2 regions of the Spartinivicinus poritis genome follow, and region 2 is predicted to be linked to the other one. Evidence: predicted binding sites of a transcription regulator. Region 2 holds the regulator's gene; the other holds the start of a gene.

Region 1 (10,564 bases), on a different contig from region 2:
TGATGAGCAGATGTAACCTGTTGATAAATAAGATGTTTTTTTGTTTTTCTGAAAATATAATGAAGAAAAACAGCAATGTATGTTCTTAAGAGGTACTATTGCCAAAAGAGGGCTGATTTAAGCAAGAGCACCTCTAATATTAGTAAATATAAATCATTCTCACTATGTTTTAAAAGCTGATAACTTGGGCTATCTGAAAAGAGAATACTTGAGCTTAATTCTGAATAAGAATAAAGCTATATTAGAATATAATTATGGTTGAAAAAAAACATTATAGCTTATTGACGCGAGTTGGAGTGGCTTTTGCTGCTGTTGTTACGCTTGGTTTGGTGAGTATGATTAGTTCGGTCATTATTGCTGATTCAGCAGAAGGCGACAGTTATGCTATTAATTTAGCGGGCTCACTGCGAATGCAAAGTTATCGAATAGTGGCTCTGTTACAAAGAAAAGAGCAGCCATCAACCGTCAAGCAGGCTATTAATGATTTTGAGCAGCGCCTATCAAACCCTATATTGCAGCATGTGGTATCCAGTCAGTTGGACCACCAAGTCAATGTTAGTTATCGAGAGGTAGTTAATCGTTGGCAGAGTTTAAAACCACAGTTATTGGAAAATTTTACTAAAGACATTGAGTTTGTACATTTACAACAAGTTGATAAGTTCGTTAATGAGATTGATGAACTGGTGAAACATATTGAAGTGGCTTCAGAGACTAAAATTTATACTTTGCGTGCAATTCAAGTCGTTACTTTATTTTTGACATTATTAGTTATTTTTATTGCGATGTATAATTTACATGCACGGTTGATGGTGCCCTTGAAAGAGTTGGTGCAAACAGCAAGTGTTATACGGGATGGTGGATTTAACCAACGCTCTTCTTATCAAAGTGCTGATGAATTAGGCTTACTTAGTAATACATTTAACCAGATGTTAGATCATCTTACTCAGCTTAATAGTGAGCTAGAAAAGCGAGTAGAACAGAAAACGGCTACATTACAAAGAACAAATAGAGTGTTGGAAACACTTTATGAAACCAGCCGCTGGTTAAATGATTTCCCGCAAGAAATCCAAACCAGTATTATCAGATGCTTAAAACGTCTACAGCAATTAACGGACTTAAAACGAATATCTGTTTGTTTAAAGCTGGATAATAATGAGCCTTTCAATCAAATTTTATCTTCGGATCAAGCTAAGCGACCACCATTTTGTCAGTTTCCGGATTGTGAAGGTTGTAAAGAAAGACGAGAAATTCAGGGTGATTTAAAGCAATCCCAGTTAATGTCCTTGGATATAAAAAATCAGGTAGGTAAATATGGAGAGCTTTTAATCGAAAATGAAGCGAGCTCTCCAATTACTGACTGGCAACTACAACTATTGCAGGCATTTGCTGATATGGTTGCGACAGCCTGTAATCATAATCAGTTTATTGAACAAAAAGCACGTCTGGCGATGATGAGTGAACGTGCAGTGATTGCCCGAGAACTACATGATTCATTAGCACAATCGCTATCCTATCAAAAACTACAAGTTGCTCGGTTAAGAAAGCTATTACAGTCTTCAGCCAGTACTGATGTATTAGAAAAGACAATAAATGAAGTACAACAGGGGCTAAATGCTGCATATCGGCATTTGCGAGAATTACTCAGCACATTTCGCCTGAAAATAGATGCCCCCGGGCTTGAACAAGCATTAAAAGGAACAGTAAAAGAATTTCAACAACAAACTCATATACAATTACGTTTAGACTATAAGTTACAACAGTTTCGTTTAACTGCACATGAAGAGATTCATTGTCTACAAATTGCAAGAGAGGCGTTATCAAATGCTATCCGGCACTCTAATGCTAAAGAGATAACACTTTCTATACATGAAACTGAAAATGGGCAGGTAGAGTTATCCACTTTAGATAATGGCGTAGGAATAGACTTGACTGTTGATAAACCTAACCACTATGGATTAATTATCATTCAGGAGCGGGTTAACAGCTTGAAAGGAACATTAACTATAAGGCGTTGCGAAAGTGGTGGGACTGAAGTTAAAGTAGAGTTTACACCACAACAGCTGGCTAATAATCAAACACAAATACGTGGGTTAGTGTAAAAGATGAGTACTTCAGTAGTAAACGATATTATTATCATTGACGATCACCCAATGTTGCGTAAAGGGTTGATTCAGCTGCTGGAATTAGAAGACGATTTTAACCCTGTGGCAGAGTGTGGAGATGGTACTCAAGCGGTTGCTTTGGCGCTCCAATATGAGCCGGATTTAATTTTATTAGATCTGAACATGCCGGGTATGAGTGGTATTGAAACTTTAAAAGCGTTACGAGAAGCGGAAGTAGACGCTCGCATCCTGATGTTTACTGTTTCAGATGATCAGGAGGATGTAATGGAGGCTTTTAAATGGGGAGCAGATGGCTACTTGTTGAAAGATATGGAGCCAGAGAAAGTTGTTGAGCAATTGCGTCAGGCACTGACAGGACAAATGGCAATTAGCCCAGAGCTTGCTGTTATTCTTGCCTCAGCGATAAGACATAAAACAACTGCTCGTAAAGCGAATATTGATGAACTAACCAGTAGGGAAAAGCAAGTACTTAAGCTAATTGCGGAAGGGCAAAGCAATAAGCTAATCGCGCGGAAGCTAAAAATATCAGAAGGGACAGTAAAAGTGCATGTTAAACGGGTATTAAATAAGCTGAATATGAAGTCACGGGTTGAAGCCGCTGTATGGGTAGTCGAAAATCGAATCAATTGACTATTTTAAATATCGCTTTTGAATCTCAGCTAGTTTGCCGCTGTGTTTAAGCCTTATAAAAGATTGCTGGAGCTTTTTGACAATATCAGGGGCAGTATCTTTTTGAATGACGATATAGTATTTTTTAGAGCTATCTAATAGAAATAGCTTTTCGAAGTTGCCATATTGGCTATCAGCTTTTTTGGCTAAATAGGCCAGAGAGTATTCTAGAAATACAATTAGATCGATTCGGTCAAGCAATAGCATGCGTACATTTTGCTCATAGTTTACGGTTTCTGTGATTTTTAGGTTTGCGCTTTTTAGCTGTTCGGTGGCTGCTGTGCCTATAACAGTGCCAATGGAGTAACCTTTAGTTTTTATCTCTTCAAGTGATGAAGCTTGAATATCTTTCCTTCTTTTAAGTTTATAAATGTAAATATTACGATCGCTGATAGGGCCAATCCAATGAAACAGTTTTTCTCGATTGGGCTTACGAACGACTGTATATAATAATGTACCAGGTTTTTGTGATGCTAATAAAAATGCTCGTTTCCAGGGGGCAAATGCCCAGGATTCAGCTTTGATGCCAGAATCTTTTAGTAGATAATGGGTTATGTCGGTGGACAACCCAGTTATCTTGCCATTGTCTTTATAAGCATAGGGTGGATAGTTTTCTACAACAATATTGATATTACCTGCGAAAATGAGGGGATTGAATAAAGCTAAGAGAGTAAAGCAAGTCAGGTATTTCATTACCTTCCTCATGTATTTTTTACTCTCTTAAGTATTGGTTGTATTACTCCTATAAACAAGAGTTTATGCCTGGCTCTGCAAACCAGTATCCATTGCATTGATTGTCATTAGCAATCAATGACACTGTTTCTCCTTGAATGGCTGCATGATATTGGTTAATGATTTGTTTCATATCGTGAGACTGAGGGCTTAAACGAACAATATCAATTCCCATTTTTTGCATTGATGGTATTTGATTAATTAGGTTATATACGCTACCAGACTGGGTTTGGATGCCATTCAAGGTAAATAATGGTTGTTTCTCTTGGCTGTTAACGAGGATGCCGTCAGGGTAGTTAATACACACAAATTGGCAGTTATCTTTTGGTAAGTGGCGAAAGCGTGCAGTAAAGCACCGTGCAGAGTAAGCCAAGGGTAAATAACCGTAACTAAATACTTCCGTTTCAACCTTATCTTTAATACCTTGTTCGACACATTCTGTTAATATGGATTGAAGAGTATGAGCAGATAGTTCTACAGGCATTACCCAACGTTTAAGCCCTTGTTGATGTAAAAGGGAGAGGCTTCTGCCATTATAGATATTAATGGCTGGGCCTGTCACAAATGGAACCCCTTGGGCAGATAACAACTGCACTGCTGCCATATCATTGGCTTCGATGATAATCGAGTTGTTACAACAAATACGCCGCAAGCTGTTTAACTCAGACTCTGCTGAAATAAGTGCGAGTGTTGAAAGGACTACTTCTTTACCGGCATTGGCTAACTGCTGGGCTAGCTCAAGCCAGTCATCTGTATTTAACTCTCGACGCTTACTGCATACCGTTTCTCCTAGGTACACAATATCAATGGGTGTATCTATAATATTTTGGTAAAAATCGTAAACCTGTTGTTTGGGCCAAAAATATAAAATAGGGCCAAGAGATAACTTCATTACTTTATACCACTCACGATGAGTATCACTGCCAGGGTCTTGAGTATGCACCTAACGTCGTTTGTGTGCCTTCGGAAATCTTAGCGAGTTCATTTTGCCAGTGAGGTTTCACTGTAAAGTTGTTAGGGTCTGTCTTATAACTGTTTAATGCTTGTCGCCAAGCACTGACGACTTGCGCTACATAAGCAGGGCTGCGTTGGCGGCCTTCAATTTTAACTGCTTTAATGCCTATTGCTGATAACTGGGGAATAAGTGCTATGGTATTTAGACTAGTGGGCTCTTCAATAGTATTATAGACAGTACCTGCTACCTCAAAGCGGCCTTTACAAAGAGTGGGGTAACCTGCTTTTTCATTTGGTTGAAACTTGTCAATTAATATGTCATTTAATCGTGATTCCAGTCCTTCGCTGGTTTCTTGCCAGCGAACAAAGCTGGCAGGGGAGCAAGCACCACAGGTGTTGGGTGATTGGTCTGTCAAGTATGAAGATAGGTGGCAACGACCTTCAGCCATAATACAGAGTGAGCCAAAGGCAAATACTTCTAAGTCTACAGGTGACTTGATGGCTACTTGCTGAACTTGTTTTAAAGATAATACACGTGGTAACACAGCCCGTTTAATATCAAAATGCTGTTGATAGAATCTTAATGATTCATAGTTAGTTGCAGAGCCTTGTACTGACAAATGTAAGTTGAGTGTAGGGTAAGTATTACGTGCATAATCGAGAACACTAATATCAGCACAAATCAAAGCATTGACACCTAAATCTGCAGCAAGATCAACAGCCTTTTGCCAACGTATCCAGCCTTCTGGTTGGGGGTAGGTGTTGATGGCTACAAATACCTTTACACCTCTATCAGTTGCGTATTCTAATGCTTTAGTAGCCTTTTTATCATTAAAGTTGAGACCAGCAAAATGGCGAGCATTGGTATCGTCTTTAAAGCCTATATAAACAGCATCTGCACTATTATCTACCGCAGCTTTCAGGGCTGGTAAACTTCCAGCGGGGCAGACCAACTCCATATATTAAGTCCTCATCGCTATACCCTGTATACAACTTGCGAATCAAAGTATATAGCCAGATCTTAAATGACCTAGTTAGCTTTTAATCGTTATCGCTATGAGTAAGTGGGTAATGATAGATAGTTAATAAGTTGAAATATTGTGAGGGTAACAAAGTCAGTGATTAACAAGCTTGATTTGTATCAAGCGGAGTTGTTTTTAGTGTGTAAGTATTAAAGGATGAAATTTATAGTCACATTTCACAAGTTATTGCTTAATAGTGAACACCTTGTCGAATTGTACTAGTTGTAATGTTTTGTATATAAAGTTATTACAATGTACTACCTGTATTTTTTTTGTACTTAGGTCTTGTTTCATACACATCATCACACCGATTGCAGAACTATCCATGTAGTCAGTTTGCTGGAAGTCAATAATATAAGTATGAACTTTATCTTTAGCATTTAAGTAGGCTTCTTTAAATGCATGCACAACTTCTCGGGTGAAGTTTTTTCCGATAAAAATAGTAAGTTGGTTGTCAGCTGTTTCCGTTTTAATATTTGTTCCAAAGTTGTCCATAACTTGTCTTTATTCTATTGCTTTTAGTAAGTCACCTTTGATTATAGTTTAAGCAGTAAGATTAATAAAGTAGGCCTTGACTTAAATCAAAATGGTCACTGGCTATACAATAGATACTGCCTAGTTTCAATTGACCCTTAAAATGAGTATAGCTGCTATGATTATTAGCTTGCCTGATACACAAAAGTTGTTGCCTGCTGTACCAAAGTTAATAGCTAAGCCTTTTGTTTATATGCCTTTTGCTTTACAGCAGAAGCTGCTCACCCACTTATTACAACAGGCTTTTAGTGAGACATTAGCAGATGGTGACTGTGAATTTTTACAAGGTTCCTGGTTAAAAGTAGCTATTACCGACTTGAATATTAGCTGGCTATTTGGGTGTGGTGAGAAAAATGAAATACTGATTAAAAAAAATGGTTCGGCTGATGTGACGATAGAAGGGAGTTTGAATAGTTTTATATTGTTAGCTGCACGAAAGGAAGATCCTGATACGTTATTTTTTCAACGTCAGCTAACGATAGGAGGGGACACAGAATTAGGACTACAGGTTAAAAACTTATTGGATAATATGGAGCTTGATGTGTTACCGCCTATAATGAATTTATCCATTCGCTGTGGTGCTGAGTATATTTCACTGTTCAGTAAGAACGAATTTTAGTATCAGTAATGTATAATTTTAATTTGGGTAATAAGAGCTCTAAATCATAGTGATTGGACTGTTGGTTTAGGTCTGTATTTAAAATATTGCCAGGTTTAAATGGTTGTAGTACCCATTGTTTGACTTTATGTGAGGCTAAAATCTTTGCCATTATGAGCAAGTCTTCAGGATTAATGAGTTGGTAGTTGATAGTTGTTCTGATTTCATAGGGGGTATTGGACTCTAATAACTGGGTTAGGCTTGTCATGCATTTTTTATAATAGACTTTACTGCCTGTAATAGTAGTAGCTAAATGAGGTGGTGATTTAAAATCAAAGCCTACCCAGTCGACTAATGATAATATAGAGGTAAATCGTTTAGGTATGCTGCCACTAGTATGAATACCGACTTTAAAGCCTTGTTGTTTACACCATTGAATAGCCTCTACTAAATTATTCTGAATTAAGGGCTCTCCACCACTAAAGACAACTGCTTCAACTAGACCTATTCTACGTTTTAGAAATTGCTGAATAGTCTGCCAAGCATATTGCCCAGAGGTAATGTTGATGAGTTCAGGGTTATGGCAATACTGACAGCGTAAGTTGCAGCCTTGACAATATAGTACTGTTGCTAAATGATCAGGAAAATCAATGGTGGTGAGGGGAGTTATTCCACCTATTCGTACTTCTCTCATATAAACTGCCTAGTAAATAAATCAAGAACAAGACCATCCCTGGCAGTACGGCTTGGTTTTAAGTAGCTGCTAATCGCTTTGTCGATGTAGACTCAGTGAAAAACTGTCGGTCGTTATGCTCAGCCAGTTTGCCGGGATTAAACGCAGAAGTTGGTCGATGGTAGCCCATGACGCGGGTCCAGACTTCACAGCGCTGTCTTTTTGGATGGTTTGTTAAAGTTTGCATGGTCATAATCTTTTCTTTATTTAACCTCATTAGCAAGAATTTCTTCATCACATTTTGGGCAAAACTCATGTTCGCCCGCCAAATAACCATGAACAGGACAAATAGAGAACGTAGGAGTAATCGTGATATACGGTACTTTAAAGTTGCTCAAAGCGGCTTTGACAAGTTTACGACAACTGACACTGCTTGAAATGGGTTCTGCCATATAAAGGTGTAGGACCGTTCCCCCAGTGTAGCTACGTTGTAATTTTTCCTGTAACTCTAATGCTAAAAATGGATCATCAGTATACCCAACAGGTAATTGGCTGGAGTTAGTATAGTATGGGGAATCTTCAGTCCCACATTGAAGGATATTAGAAAATCTTTTTTTATCTTCTTTGGCAAATCGGTATGCAGTGCCTTCAGCGGGTGTTGCTTCTAAATTATATAACTGGCCGGTTTCTGCTTGAAATTCAATTATCTTCGCTTTAATGTGGTTGAGTAATTCTAGAGCAAATAATTGTCCTTGGCAGGTAGTAATATTCTCTTTGTCATCACTAAAATTTCGAATCATCTCATTGATGCCATTAACACCAATAGTTGAAAAGTGATTACGCAAAGTGCCTAGATAACGCTTAGTGTAGGGGTATAACCCTTCATCCATTAATTGTTGAACAACTTTACGTTTAATTTCTAAACTGTCTTTTGCTATATTTAATAAATAATCTAGCTGTTGAAATAAAGCCTGTTTATTGCCTTTGTGTAGATAACCTAAACGGGCACAATTAAGGGTAACAACACCTAGAGAACCAGTTTGTTCGGCGGAGCCAAATAGTCCGTTGCCTCGTTTTAATAGTTCACGTACGTCCAATTGTAGCCGGCAACACATTGAGCGTACCATATGAGGTTGTAGGTCTGAATTTAAAAAATTTTGAAAATAAGGCAGCCCATACCGAGCCGTCATTGCAAACAACCGATCGATATTCTCTGATTCCCAATCAAAGTCAGGCGTAATATTGTAGGTTGGAATAGGAAAAGTAAAAACACGTCCTTTAGCGTCACCTTCAGTCATTACTTCAATAAATGCCTGATTGATCATGTCCATTTCTTTTGTGAGTTCGCCGTATTTAAAAGGTTGTTCTTCACCTGCAATAACAGGGATTTGTTTTTGTAAGTCTACGGGGCAGGTCCAATCAAATGTTAGGTTTGTGAAAGGTGTCTGAGTACCCCAGCGGGAAGGAATATTCAGGTTATAAATAAACTCTTGGATTAATTGTTTTACTTGTTGATAGCTGATTTGATCTTTGCGAATGTATGGCGCGAGATAGGTATCAAATGAACTAAATGCCTGAGCACCAGCCCACTCATTTTGTAAGGTGCCTAAAAAGTTAACAATTTGCCCCAACGCTGCTGATAAGTGCTTTGGTGGAGCTGACTCGACCTTTCCAGTAACACCATTAAACCCTTCATACAGCAGTTGACGTAATGACCAACCAGCACAATAACCCCCCAGCATATCCAAGTCATGAATATGGAAGTCAGCATTAACGTGGGCATTTCTTACTGCTTCTGGGTAAAGGGTGTATAGCCAGTAATGGGCTGTCATTTTACCTGAGGTGTTTAAAATCAGCCCCCCTAGAGAATACCCTTGGTTGGCATTGGCTTTAATCCGCCAGTCTTGCTTGGTCAGATATTCCTGATAAGTGTTATGTATATCCAAGAGCGGCGGGGATTCGACAGTATTTGTACGCAACATGATGGTTTCTAACTACTAAACAATGAGTGATGTATACTATATATAGTATATTTGATTTTCATATAATACTATTTATTGTGTTTGATCTGGATCAATACTACCTAGGTTGAGATCCTGGGTTGGCCGATGGTATGTAAAATGAGTAACGATTGAGCAATATAAAAGAGTTAAAGGAAGGATATAAAATAGAACAGCCTTTTTTAGTAGATTAGTACTTACTACAATTGGTTATGATGAGGGTATCTGTTATTGGTATGGGAAGTAAGCCATGACATATCCTATTGGATGTAACCCAGATACACATGATGTAGGTAGTAGAGCTGATAATTTTTCCACAGAACATGCTGCCCCGCTAGCTCGGCAAGGAAATGTTGTTAGATTGAGTGAGTCTGCGGCTGCACGACAACTATTTAATCATCAGCAACTTGATTATCAGCTACAAACGATGGCTAAGCCGGTTACTAGCAGTGAGCTGATTGCTTCTAGCAGTGTTGCACAACAGCTCGTGAATAAGAGTCTAGAGGGTAATAGCCTAGAAGATAATGGTGCAGTTATTGATAATGAGGAGCGGCAGTTAATCAAACGCTACCTGGAAAATGTGCTCAATAGCTATGTATTATGTTATGGCAAATGGGAAATCAAGGCTAAGTTAAGGCGGTTACCTAAAGATCCAGTGGGCTATTTTTCTAAAACGGGTAATGAGCTGCGGCCTGTTAATGGTAAATGGGCATCACCTAAACATTTGGCGGTTTTCAACAAGATAAAAGAACAAATGCCTACTGCTGGTGCCCTAGAGATTGAAGATGGCAGAATTTGTATAAAAGAGCCTTTTCCTAAAACTGCTCAGGGTTTGGCCAATTATCTAAATATATTAGTAGGTAATGGAGCTATTACGGAAGAAAAGGCCCACAACTCAAATAAGTCGACTCTGATTCGAAGCTTGTTAGCGCCGACTGATCAAAAGATAGCTGATATATTGACTAAATATGTTGAGGTGATAGGCTCTGAAAAAAACCGCACAACTAAAGCATATCGAGTATTATTTAAGCCTCACGATAATCCTTTTGAGCCTACAAACGAAATAAAACAATATCGGGGTAAATTTAGGATTAGAGCAAACACAGCACGAGCGGTGGAAGTGGTTGAGCATGAAAAAAAGCTACTTGGTCAATTGCTGGAACGCTTGGAAGCTTGCCAAAAACAAGTCGCTGCTATTAGTCGAGGTGGTTTGTTTGAGCAGGCAATACAACAAATTGCTACTAAGGCGGATAACCATT
Region 2 (10,564 bases):
GATACTGATAAACCGTAATGAGTATTGAACTAAGCCAACTAATCAGCGCTTTTTTATTAGGCTTACTGGGTGGTGCCCACTGTTTGGGGATGTGCGGTGGAATCATGGCAGCAATCAGCCTTCACCTACCAAAACAGAAAAAACTGCCCGTACTACTTAGCTATAATACCGGCCGTATTACCAGCTATACTCTAGCAGGCATGTTAGTCGGCAGTTTAGGCTGGTCTATTCAGCAACTGGGACCTGCTGCTAATCAAGGGCTCCGCTGGTTAGCAGGCATTTTACTGATTTTAATGGCCTGTTATATCGCTAACTGGTGGAAAGCACTGACTTGGCTAGAACAAGCAGGACAACACCTGTGGCGTTATATTCAGCCGTTAACTAAACCTTTTTTACCCGCAACCAATAGTAAACAGGGCTTTTGTTTAGGTATTTTATGGGGCTGGCTGCCCTGTGGGCTTATTTACAGCGCCCTCACCTGGTCTGCAGCCAGTGGCAATACACTTGAGGGCGGTTTATTAATGCTGGGGTTTGGCTTAGGTACACTCCCCACTGTATTAGCGACTGGTTTTTTCGCTGATGTATTGAAGCAATTTATTGCCCACCACCTCACTCGCACAGTGGCAGCGATTTTTATGATTGGCTTTGGCATATGGACGATTCCAGGCCCTCACCAGGCACTGTTAATGCCAAGCCATAACAGTCATGCCCATCATCATTGACCATTGACTCATGTCAATTCTTTTCCAGACCACCGCTTTACACTGTTAATCTGTATCAACAGTGACAGGCCAAGTTTATGTTAGGACCTTTGAAGTGGCAGTCCTCGCTTATCGAACGATATAATCAGCAAGGCCCACGTTATACCTCATACCCTACTGCCGTTGAGTTTTCAGAATCATTTGAGCCTGACCACTATCAACAGGCTTTAACAAAACTCAAACATCAGCAAACACCACTGTCGCTGTATGTACACATCCCATTTTGTGCCAGTGTTTGTTATTACTGCGGCTGTAATAAAATTATTACCAAAAACCGGCAAAAAGCTCTGCCCTATCTGACGGTATTGGAAAAAGAAATCCAGCTTATCTCTCAGCAATTAGACTGCAAGCCTGTGGTTGAGCAACTGCACTGGGGAGGTGGTACCCCTACCTTTTTGACCCATGAGCAAACCGCCCAGTTGTTTAAGCTGCTGGAGCAACACTTTCAACTGGTGGATGATATTGATGGGGATTACTCGATTGAAATAGACCCACGAGAAGCTGACTGGCCAACCATGGGGTTATTACGCTCCTTGGGATTTAATCGTATTAGTTTAGGCATTCAGGATTTTAATCCGGTTGTGCAAAAAGCGGTTAATCGAGTTCAATCAGAGGCTGAAACAGAGGCTATTTTTGAAGCAGCCAGAGCATTATTATTTAAATCCATTAATGTGGATTTAATTTATGGATTACCTTTTCAAACTACAACCAGCTTTTTAGAAACCCTTGATAAAGTCATTGCTCTCTCACCCGACCGGCTCTCGATATTTAATTACGCCCACTTACCCCATCGGTTTAAGCCACAACGACGAATTAAGCCCAACGACTTACCTTCTGCTACAGAAAAACTCAGTATTTTACAGCACAGTATTGACCGGCTACAGGCAGCTGGCTACCACTATATTGGTATGGATCACTTTGCTTTGCCTGATGATAAACTGGCTATTGCTCAAGCAAAAGGCGAGTTACATCGTAACTTTCAAGGCTATACCACCCATGGCCATTGCGACTTAATTGGGCTTGGGGTGTCTTCAATTAGTCAGATTGGTGATGTTTACTGCCAAAATCACACTGCACTTGATGACTATATTCAGTCAATCGAAAATAATCAGTTACCAATTAAACGTGGCTTTCGATTAAACCAGGATGATTTACTTAGACGAAGTATTATTCAACAGCTAATCTGCCATTTTCAGGTAGATTTAGCTGAGTATTGCCAACCTCTTGGAATAAATTGGCATGTTTATTTCCGGGAAGAAATTATGCAACTTATGCCAATGCTTGAAGATGGGCTCATTACCTTAGCCGATAGCAAGTTAACTATCACCAACAATGGAAGGCTATTAGCCAGAAATATCTGTATGGTGTTTGATCGATATCTGGCAAGCAAACAGTCAACGGAAAATTTATTTTCTAAAGTCATTTAATACTAGAAATTTTCGCTTGTTGCTAACCGGGTTCACCCCCTACAATAATCAGAATGTACCCGTTAGCCTAAATTAACAACTTTATGCGTTCGAGGCCTCAGCGTAACAATGACTGCCAAAGTAAAACCTATCAACCAAGTCGCTTGCAAAGACTGTATATTAAGCACCCTTTGCCTGCCTATTGCCTTAAAAATAGAAGATATTGATACGCTAGACAGCATTATTAAACGAGGCAAGCCGCTACGCAAAGGTGAGCATTTGTTTTTCCAGGGTGACACGTTCAGCTCTATCTATGCTGTTCGCTCTGGCGCCTTAAAAACCTACACCACCACTGATGATGGCGTTGAACAAATTACTGGCTTCCAGTTACCAAGTGAATTAGTTGGGTTAAGTGGTATTGATGATGAACATTATCCAGTATCAGCTCAAGCAGTTGAAACCACTATGGTCTGTGAAATCCCCTTCGAAAAACTGGATGAGCTGGCCAGTACTCTGCCTGAGCTACGTCGTAAATTAATGCAAATCATGAGTAAAGAAATTCGCGAAGATCAGCAAATGATGCTGCTACTCAGTAAGAAAAATGCCGATGAGCGGATTGCAACCTTTCTCTTAAACTTAGCTGCCCGCTTCCGTCGCCGGGGCTTTTCCTCTCAAGCTTTCAGACTCCCCATGTCTCGCAATGAGATGGGCAATTACTTGGGGCTTGCGGTAGAAACAGTTAGTCGTGTCTTCACGCGCTTCCAAAAAAATGGCTTAATTGATGCCAATGGTAAGGAAATTCTGATCAAGGATTCCATGACTATTTGCTCTTTAGCTGGGGGCAAACCTGTTAATCAAGCCAATGATTCATTAACAGGCTAACCTTCCTACCCAGCAAACTTAGGAACGTGCACGAAATAGCTGACAGTTTTGGCTCCAATCCATCCCGCTTGGCGCTATAAGTTTATTGGTGGTTAGGGCAAAAACTCGACATAAGCCCACTATGCCTTCTTTTTTGCGCCTTGCCAAACGAGCTTGGAGCAAAAATCCAGCAAGTGATTTCGTGCATGTCCCTTAGCTGGGAAAAAGCATCGATAAACCATTATCTGGAAAAATTATAATGATATTTGACGAATATTATGTAAAGTCATTAATCCGTAGTGTTCCTGACTGGCCCAGCCCTGGTGTCATGTTTCGTGATATTACTCCCTTATATAAATCACCAAAAGCACAACGAATGGTGGTTGATAGCTTCATTCAACGTTATGTTGATGCCGATTTTACCCATATTGGCGCAATGGAAGCTCGTGGTTTTTTACTAGGCTCGGTCATTTCCTATGAGCTGAATAAGCCTCTAGTGCTATTTCGAAAACAAGGCAAGCTACCTACACAAACCATTGCAGAAGAATATGACATCGAATATGGAAAAGCAGTGCTAGAAGTACAACATGATGCTTTTGAAAGTGGTGCAAGTATTCTGCTAGTGGATGACTTGATTGCAACGGGAGGCACTCTTCTTGCCGCAGCAACCTTAACCCGACAGTTAGGGGGTAGTATTTATGAAACAGCGGCCATTATTGACTTGCCTGATTTAGGTGGCAGTCAAAAACTCCAGGATTCGGATATTCCTGTTTATACACTTTGTGCCTTTGCTAAAGACTAGCAGGCCTGGCTGCACCAATGCGCGCCCATCAAAGGGTGCGCTGGTTATCGAAGAGTAAAGCTGTTACCGCTAATTTCACCGTCATTTAAATGACAACTCTGTCAGCTATTTGATCACTTTATAATTTTCTTGTTCATCTTGCTCAACAAACATCAGGTAGGTTAAAAAGCGAAAGTAATATTTCCACTACCGCTAACCCCATTCTTCAGAGCATTATCCTTATCAAACACTTTTTAACTTTTTCCAAGTAAAGCAAGCCGTTAAGTTGTGTATTTCAGTCTACACTAACCATAAAACAGGATTTTATTGAATATCAGTCATTTTTTTGTAATGAAGAAAAGGAATGCCAACAGCAGTAAAGGCCCATACTGGTCAAAAAAATGCATTAAAAACAATAAACGTAGGGAAAATGAGAGCTGAATAATGGGCATTTGTGCAGAAGAACTAAGACATTATGTCGTTCAACCCACTTTAAAGCAATTGCAAATCAAGCATTGCTTAGCAGAAAATTTGCTAATGGGGACAGCTGCTCAGGAAAGTGGGCTAGGCTTCTACCTACGCCCTAAAAAACATCATTCCTATGGCATTTATTGCATTACCCCTATTATGCATAGAAATATTTGGGATAAATATTTGGTTCAATTACCAGAACTGGCAAGTCAGGTAAGGGGATTGGCCAGCCAGCATGAATTTTTGGAAAATCCCCACCAAGAATTAGCCACTAACCTGAGTTATGCAACAGCCATTGCCTGGATGGTTTACCAGCGTGTCCCAAATTTTCCGACTAAAGGTGATCCATCCAATTTAGGGTTGTTAGGGAAATGCTGGCGCCGTTATTACCATGGTAAACCCCAGGCCTCATTAGACGACTTTATCCATAATTACCATCAGTATATCCTGGGTACTCCGCAAGCAGCCTGACGGTCTAACATAGCAACTGCTTATATTAATTACCGCAGTAGGTTGAAAATATAGTCTGTTAATATTTTATATTTACTTGCTGACTATTAACTTTTTAAGCAAGCGCATATGTTCCTGTATTGCCTATTTACTTAACCTGATAACTGCTCAGCACACTGAATACACAAATCCGTATAAGGCATTACCTTTAATCGAGCAGGTGCAATCTCCTGCCCACAATGACTACAAAACAGATACTCTTCATTATCAATACGTGTTAATGCACGCTGGACCTTGATTAACTCTGATAAAGTCTCATTACCTAGAGCATCGACCACCTCATCATTTTCACGTTCTTGTGCCTGCTCTGACCAGTCTCGGCTGGTGGGTTTTACTGCATCCCGCTTCAGTCGCGACAATCGCTGTTCCAACTCCACTTGTTTAGCCTGTAGTTGACGTTTTATGTCTTCATATAATGTCATGCAGTGCCTCACCACTTTCACATTCGTTATTAAAAACTGTTATTGACTTACTTTATCTAACTATAGCGTTTTCTAACGTTCCTATTGATTGGGCAAACAATACAGACAAAAAGTTTGCTTCTCTTCCCCTTACCCACATACTTTATTCTCATTAACAACAGGCTCAGGTATAATCAGCCCCCCATTACCTGGTTGCCTTCACTTAGCTGTAACGATGTCTATGCAAAAGCCAAAATCTGACAAACTCACCCTTAACAAGCTACAAAAACGCTTACGTCGCGAAGTGGGCCGAGCCATTGCCGACTTCAATATGATTGAAGACGGTGACAAAGTCATGTGTTGCTTGTCTGGTGGTAAGGACAGCTACACGCTGCTGGATATCTTGCTTAACCTACAACAACATGCCCCTATCAACTTTTCTATTGTGGCAGTTAACCTGGACCAAAAGCAGCCTGGCTTTCCCGAGGAAGTACTACCTAACTACCTAAATTCACTGAATATTGACTATTTAATTGTTGAAGAAGACACTTACAGTATTGTTAAAGACAAAGTACCCGAAGGAAAAACCACCTGTGCCTTATGCTCAAGACTGAGACGAGGTATCTTATACAGTACCGCAAAAAAGCTAGGCGCCACTAAGATTGCTCTAGGCCATCATCGTGACGATATCATCGAAACCTTACTATTAAATATGTTTTATGGTGGCAAAATGAAAGCTATGCCTGCCAAACTGGTTTCAGATGATGGCCAGCACATGGTTATTCGTCCACTAGCCTACAGCCGTGAAAAAGACATTGCCAAATACGCCAATTTGAAAGATTTTCCGATCATTCCTTGTAACCTGTGTGGCTCTCAGGAAAACCTGCAGCGTAAACAGATGAAAGCCATGCTAAACCAGTGGGACCGCCAGTTCCCTGGGCGTATTGAAAGCATGTTTCGTGCAACGCAAAATATCGTTCCATCACATATGGTAGACACAAGCCTGTTTGACTTTCAATCACTAACAACACAAGACCAGCCATTCCCTGATGGAGATCAGGCCTTTGACCCACCCAGCTTAGATTACCAAGCAGGTATTGATGAAAGCACAGATGCAGAAGAACAACCATCAGTGGTAAAGCTTATTTCACTGTAGCAGAACGCCCAAATAGCAAACACTATTCTAGGTTGGTATCACCTTACCAGCCTGTCATACTACTTTTTTACTTCTTCACTTCATTTAAATTCCAATCATATTGGTAGCTGATATCGCCTTTAAATTGCGCTAACTGCTTACGCAAAGCTGGCTGGGCATATTGCTGTAAGTGCTGTATTAAAGCAGTTTCGTTATCACCGAAATCAACCTGATACCAGTCGTATATTTTTGATAATACAAGCCCTTGCTTCGAAAATGAAACCCCTTTAGCCTGATTGATAAACCGTTTAGTTGCCGCCTCTAATACTTGCTCTTGATTATCTGCCGTTAACGCTTGAGTAGCTAAATCAGGGCAACCCAAGCTAGCACAATTGACCACATAGTGAATCCGCTGATCTTGCCAGATAGGCCTGAGAATACGGTGCTCAATATCATTCAAGGTAATTGCCTGGCCAGCAATACGAATAATTTCATCATCCCAAGGGCCAAAACTAAAAATGCCTTTACCCAGTTTTTTAATTGAGCTGACAGGGTAGTTATTCAACACCAATTGTACAGTCAACGCATTATATAAATTAACCCAATAAGCAAACTGCTCTTGTTTTTTATATTGGCGCGGATCAATATGACTCAGTTGTTCAATATAACGAGCCAACTGCTGTTTATCACTAGCACTCACTTCATTGTAATTAAACAAATGCCCCTCAGGTTTAACCACCAAGTGTTGGTTTAACAGCTGCTGCCATCGTTGATGGTTAATTTGGTGGCTATTTTGTTCATTACTGGTTTGCCAAAAATGCCATAAGTTGGCTTTTGGTGCCGCAACAGAAAGAGTAGGCTGACAAACGATCAATACAGCCAACCCCCATAATAAACCCCACAGCTTACGTTTCATTACAACCACTTATTAACCTCCCGATAAATTAAGCCTTCTTTACATTAGTAAAAGAAAGGTACGGTTTGATAACTCTTTCATTTTCAAACTAAAGATATGTTTTGTTCATAACTATTAGTCATATAAATAAGGAAAAAGGTTAATAATGTTTAAAAAAACGCTTTATAAGCACTGAAAACTATAACAAATCAAGTGACCCTGTAAGCTGATTTATTTATACTGAACCTGTTAACTGGATTTAACATAAGCTAATAAAAGAAATAAAAACGCATAAAAAACAAACCATAAACTAACAATAACAGGTACAAAAAGCAGCCATTTATACTGCTCCCTAAGTTTTAAGAGTAACCTAAATGTGGTGAAACAATTTTTTTGTTTTCCGTATGCTGCTTTCAAGAATCAACAAGTAGGGCATCCCCTTATCTATAGCCAATGCGAATGATTTTTAGGGGCGGCCGTCGAGCGATGAGGCCCCATGAGTTTATGTTTTTATACATGATTGGGGTGAAGGCAGTTAAATGCTCCTGCTGAAACTGCATTCCCACCATCCATGGTGGTCAGCGACGACAACAAACCCTAAAGATCCATTCGCGAAGGGTATGATGTCTACTTTACTTGATACTTAAAAAGCCAAGGAGGTAACACATGCTGTTAAATCACATCTGGGGGTTATTTACAACTCCCCAACAAGAGTGGCGGCTCATTCGTAATGAATCTAATTCAGTTAGTAAAATTTACTTAACTCATGTTCTATTACTTGCTGCGATCCCTGCTATTTGTGGATATATTGGCTTTACTCAAGTGGGTTGGTCAGTCGGCACCGACAAGCTGGTCAAGCTCACTGAAGCCAATGCTGCAAGCATGGCTTTGCTGGGTTACATGGCGATGTTAGCAGGCATTTTTGTCATGGGCTGCTTTATTCAGTGGATGGCCAAAACCTATCATGCCAATACTACCTTAAGTCAGACTATTGTCTTTGCCGCTTATACCGCCACCCCCTTGTTCCTTACCGGCCTGGGTGCTCTATTACCCAACGTATGGCTCAATCTGTTTCTTGTCATTGCTGGGGCCAGTTATGCAACCTACCTACTCTACACTGGTATTCCTGTTATGATGAAGGTACCCAAAGAAGTCGGTTTTTTATTTGCCAGCAGCGTGCTTTGTGTCGGGTTGGTGGTGCTCGTTTCAATGATCACTATCACCGTTTTATTTTGGGGCATTGGCATTGGACCATCACAAGTAGTCTTTTAATTTCTCTTGGCAGTTACAAGTCAACCGCCTACAATTGCCGAATAGATTATTCGGCAATTGATGTGTTAGTTAAAAATGCTTGAAGATGCAGTGGTTAAGCGAGTAAGAGTGTTAATCTGCCTGGCTGAAACCCGTTTTGGCAGAATGTTTCAAATGCCCACTATTCGCTTTGACCTAACAGGTACTTGTGCAGGTACTGCCGACTGGCTTAACAATGAGGTGCGCTTCAACGCTTTATTTCTAGCCCACCATCAACAACATTTTATTACTCATACCGTTGCCCATGAAGTAGCACACTTAATTGCCCCTCTCGTTTACGGCAGTCGCATAAAGCCCCATGGTAAAGAGTGGCAGTTCGTGATGATACAAGTATTTCGTTGCCCAGCAGAACGCTGTCATCAATATGACTTAGCGACCCTCAATAACCAGCGCCGCTACGATTGTCATTGTGCTCAACCCGTTTGGTTGGGGCCAATACAACATAAACGTGCTCAGCAAGGGACACGCTATATTTGTAAACAGTGTCGACAGCCACTAAAAGCAGCAGTGTGACTACAAAATACCATCAAACTCATCTCTTAATTCAGTCAAGTGATAACCACACTAATAAGGTATTGCTAATTAAGAAGATCATTTAAAGGAGTAAAAAGTTTATCTCAACAAACAAGTAACACACTGCACGTTATTTTTTAATGTCTATTTTTTATCACTAAAAAACTAATTTGAAGATTCTTTCTATTTAACAACTAATTTTTTAATCGGCTCATCCTTTATAAAAAAACCTATGTATTTATTCTCAAATAGTGCCATTTCATTGAACTAAGGGTGTCATTATTGGCCTACACAGGGAACAATAGCGCCAGGAACGTAGCGGTTGATTTAGCTCTGAGAGTTGATCAAATACCGAACAGGGAATTGAGTTAGCAAGTTCGCACAGGTTTTATTAATTGACTCATTAAGTTTATTAACTGAGTTGTTGGTTTTTTATTCGCTCTTGGCTTATATACCTAAGCTATATTCTGAACAATAAGTCATGCTTTGAACACATTGGCGCCAACAACCTATATTGTTAAATTAAAGGATAAGTGCTAATGAAATCGCCAGCGATATACATTGCTCTAGTCAGCATTTTGTCTCTCTGCCTGACTGGCTGTCCAGACTCAAGTAGCTCTAAGCCAAAACCCGATACAAAGACAACAGAACCTGATGCTCCTCCTCCATCATCACCTGTTGGAGATAATGATAATAATGACACTGAACCTGATGATCCTGTCGTCAATAACGATCCTCCTCCTGCACCAAGCCAACCCGCACCCGATACACCTGTGAAGGCTGGGGAAAAAATTACTGAAATTATTATTACCCACGCAGAAGGCAAACCACTGGCTGACTACATCACGTTTGGCCATGTATTTAAGCTTGGTGAAATTAGCGCCAACGAAACTGTGTTGCTAAAAAATGCTAAGGGCAATTTAATTCGCACTCAAGTTGATAAAAAAGCGACTCATCCTGATGGTTCACTAAGACACGCTATCATCAGTGCTAAAGTCAACCTCCACAACTCACAAGAAACCTTCTCACTATTTAAAGGAACTGGGGCCAATCCTGGTTCGCCCATTACCCGCGCTCAGTTGCAACAATATAATTTTGACTTAACCCTACGACTTGACGTTGAAGGTACTGCTTATCAGCTCAAACTGGCAGATGTGATTAAAAATGGTACTTTAGAAAAGCAGTGGCTTGCGGGTGGTATTGCTAATGAATTTATTTTTAGTAGCCCAATTAAAAACAGCCAGGGGCAGCCTCACCCTCACTTACATGCTCGCTTCTACCTGAGAACTTATGGTAGTAATAACGAAAAAGCCAAAGTTTCAGTGATTGTTGAGAATACCTATGCTTATCAACCCAATCCCCGCAACTATACCTATAATGTTACGCTGACCAGCCAGGGTAAAACCCTTTTACAACAAAATGCTGTTGAGCACTATCATCATGCCCGCTGGAAACGAGATGTTATTTTAAAGGGCAATGACCCTCTTCATATTGTCTTTAACAAAAATTACTTAATCAA

The links. The regulator FNR, encoded in region 2, switches genes on or off when oxygen is low (the NO sensors DNR and NnrR bind a similar motif). The targets are predictions, from matches to a motif close to TTGATNTANATCAA.
Region 1: ubiT (ubiquinone anaerobic biosynthesis accessory factor UbiT) is a predicted target of FNR. The motif match lies at 6,072-6,085, and genes of this name have one in related genera.

The regions. Positions count from the first base shown of each region.
Region 1 covers NZ_JAPMOU010000015.1:18,794-29,357, forward strand. The annotation lists gene ORQ98_RS12920 (type IV pili methyl-accepting chemotaxis transducer N-terminal domain-containing protein) at 255-2,099, shown strand; gene narL (two-component system response regulator NarL) at 2,103-2,753, shown strand; gene ORQ98_RS12930 (substrate-binding periplasmic protein) at 2,754-3,485, opposite strand; gene ORQ98_RS12935 (U32 family peptidase) at 3,535-4,416, opposite strand; gene ubiU (ubiquinone anaerobic biosynthesis protein UbiU) at 4,442-5,437, opposite strand; gene ORQ98_RS12945 (STAS domain-containing protein) at 5,684-5,995, opposite strand; gene ubiT (ubiquinone anaerobic biosynthesis accessory factor UbiT) at 6,138-6,653, shown strand; gene ORQ98_RS12955 (anaerobic ribonucleoside-triphosphate reductase activating protein) at 6,634-7,326, opposite strand; gene nrdD (anaerobic ribonucleoside-triphosphate reductase) at 7,385-7,558, opposite strand; gene ORQ98_RS12965 (ribonucleoside triphosphate reductase) at 7,569-9,287, opposite strand; gene ORQ98_RS12970 (hypothetical protein) at 9,556-10,564, shown strand, end outside.
Region 2 covers NZ_JAPMOU010000026.1:44,330-54,893, forward strand. The annotation lists gene ccoS (cbb3-type cytochrome oxidase assembly protein CcoS) at 1-18, shown strand, start outside; gene ORQ98_RS18380 (sulfite exporter TauE/SafE family protein) at 18-722, shown strand; gene hemN (oxygen-independent coproporphyrinogen III oxidase) at 800-2,188, shown strand; gene fnr (fumarate/nitrate reduction transcriptional regulator Fnr) at 2,297-3,049, shown strand; gene ORQ98_RS18395 (adenine phosphoribosyltransferase) at 3,288-3,830, shown strand; gene ORQ98_RS18400 (hypothetical protein) at 4,254-4,751, shown strand; gene ORQ98_RS18405 (TraR/DksA family transcriptional regulator) at 4,883-5,212, opposite strand; gene ttcA (tRNA 2-thiocytidine(32) synthetase TtcA) at 5,427-6,347, shown strand; gene ORQ98_RS18415 (DUF547 domain-containing protein) at 6,415-7,242, opposite strand; gene ORQ98_RS18420 (Yip1 family protein) at 7,888-8,493, shown strand; gene ORQ98_RS18425 (SprT family zinc-dependent metalloprotease) at 8,569-9,045, shown strand; gene ORQ98_RS18430 (hypothetical protein) at 9,585-10,564, shown strand, end outside.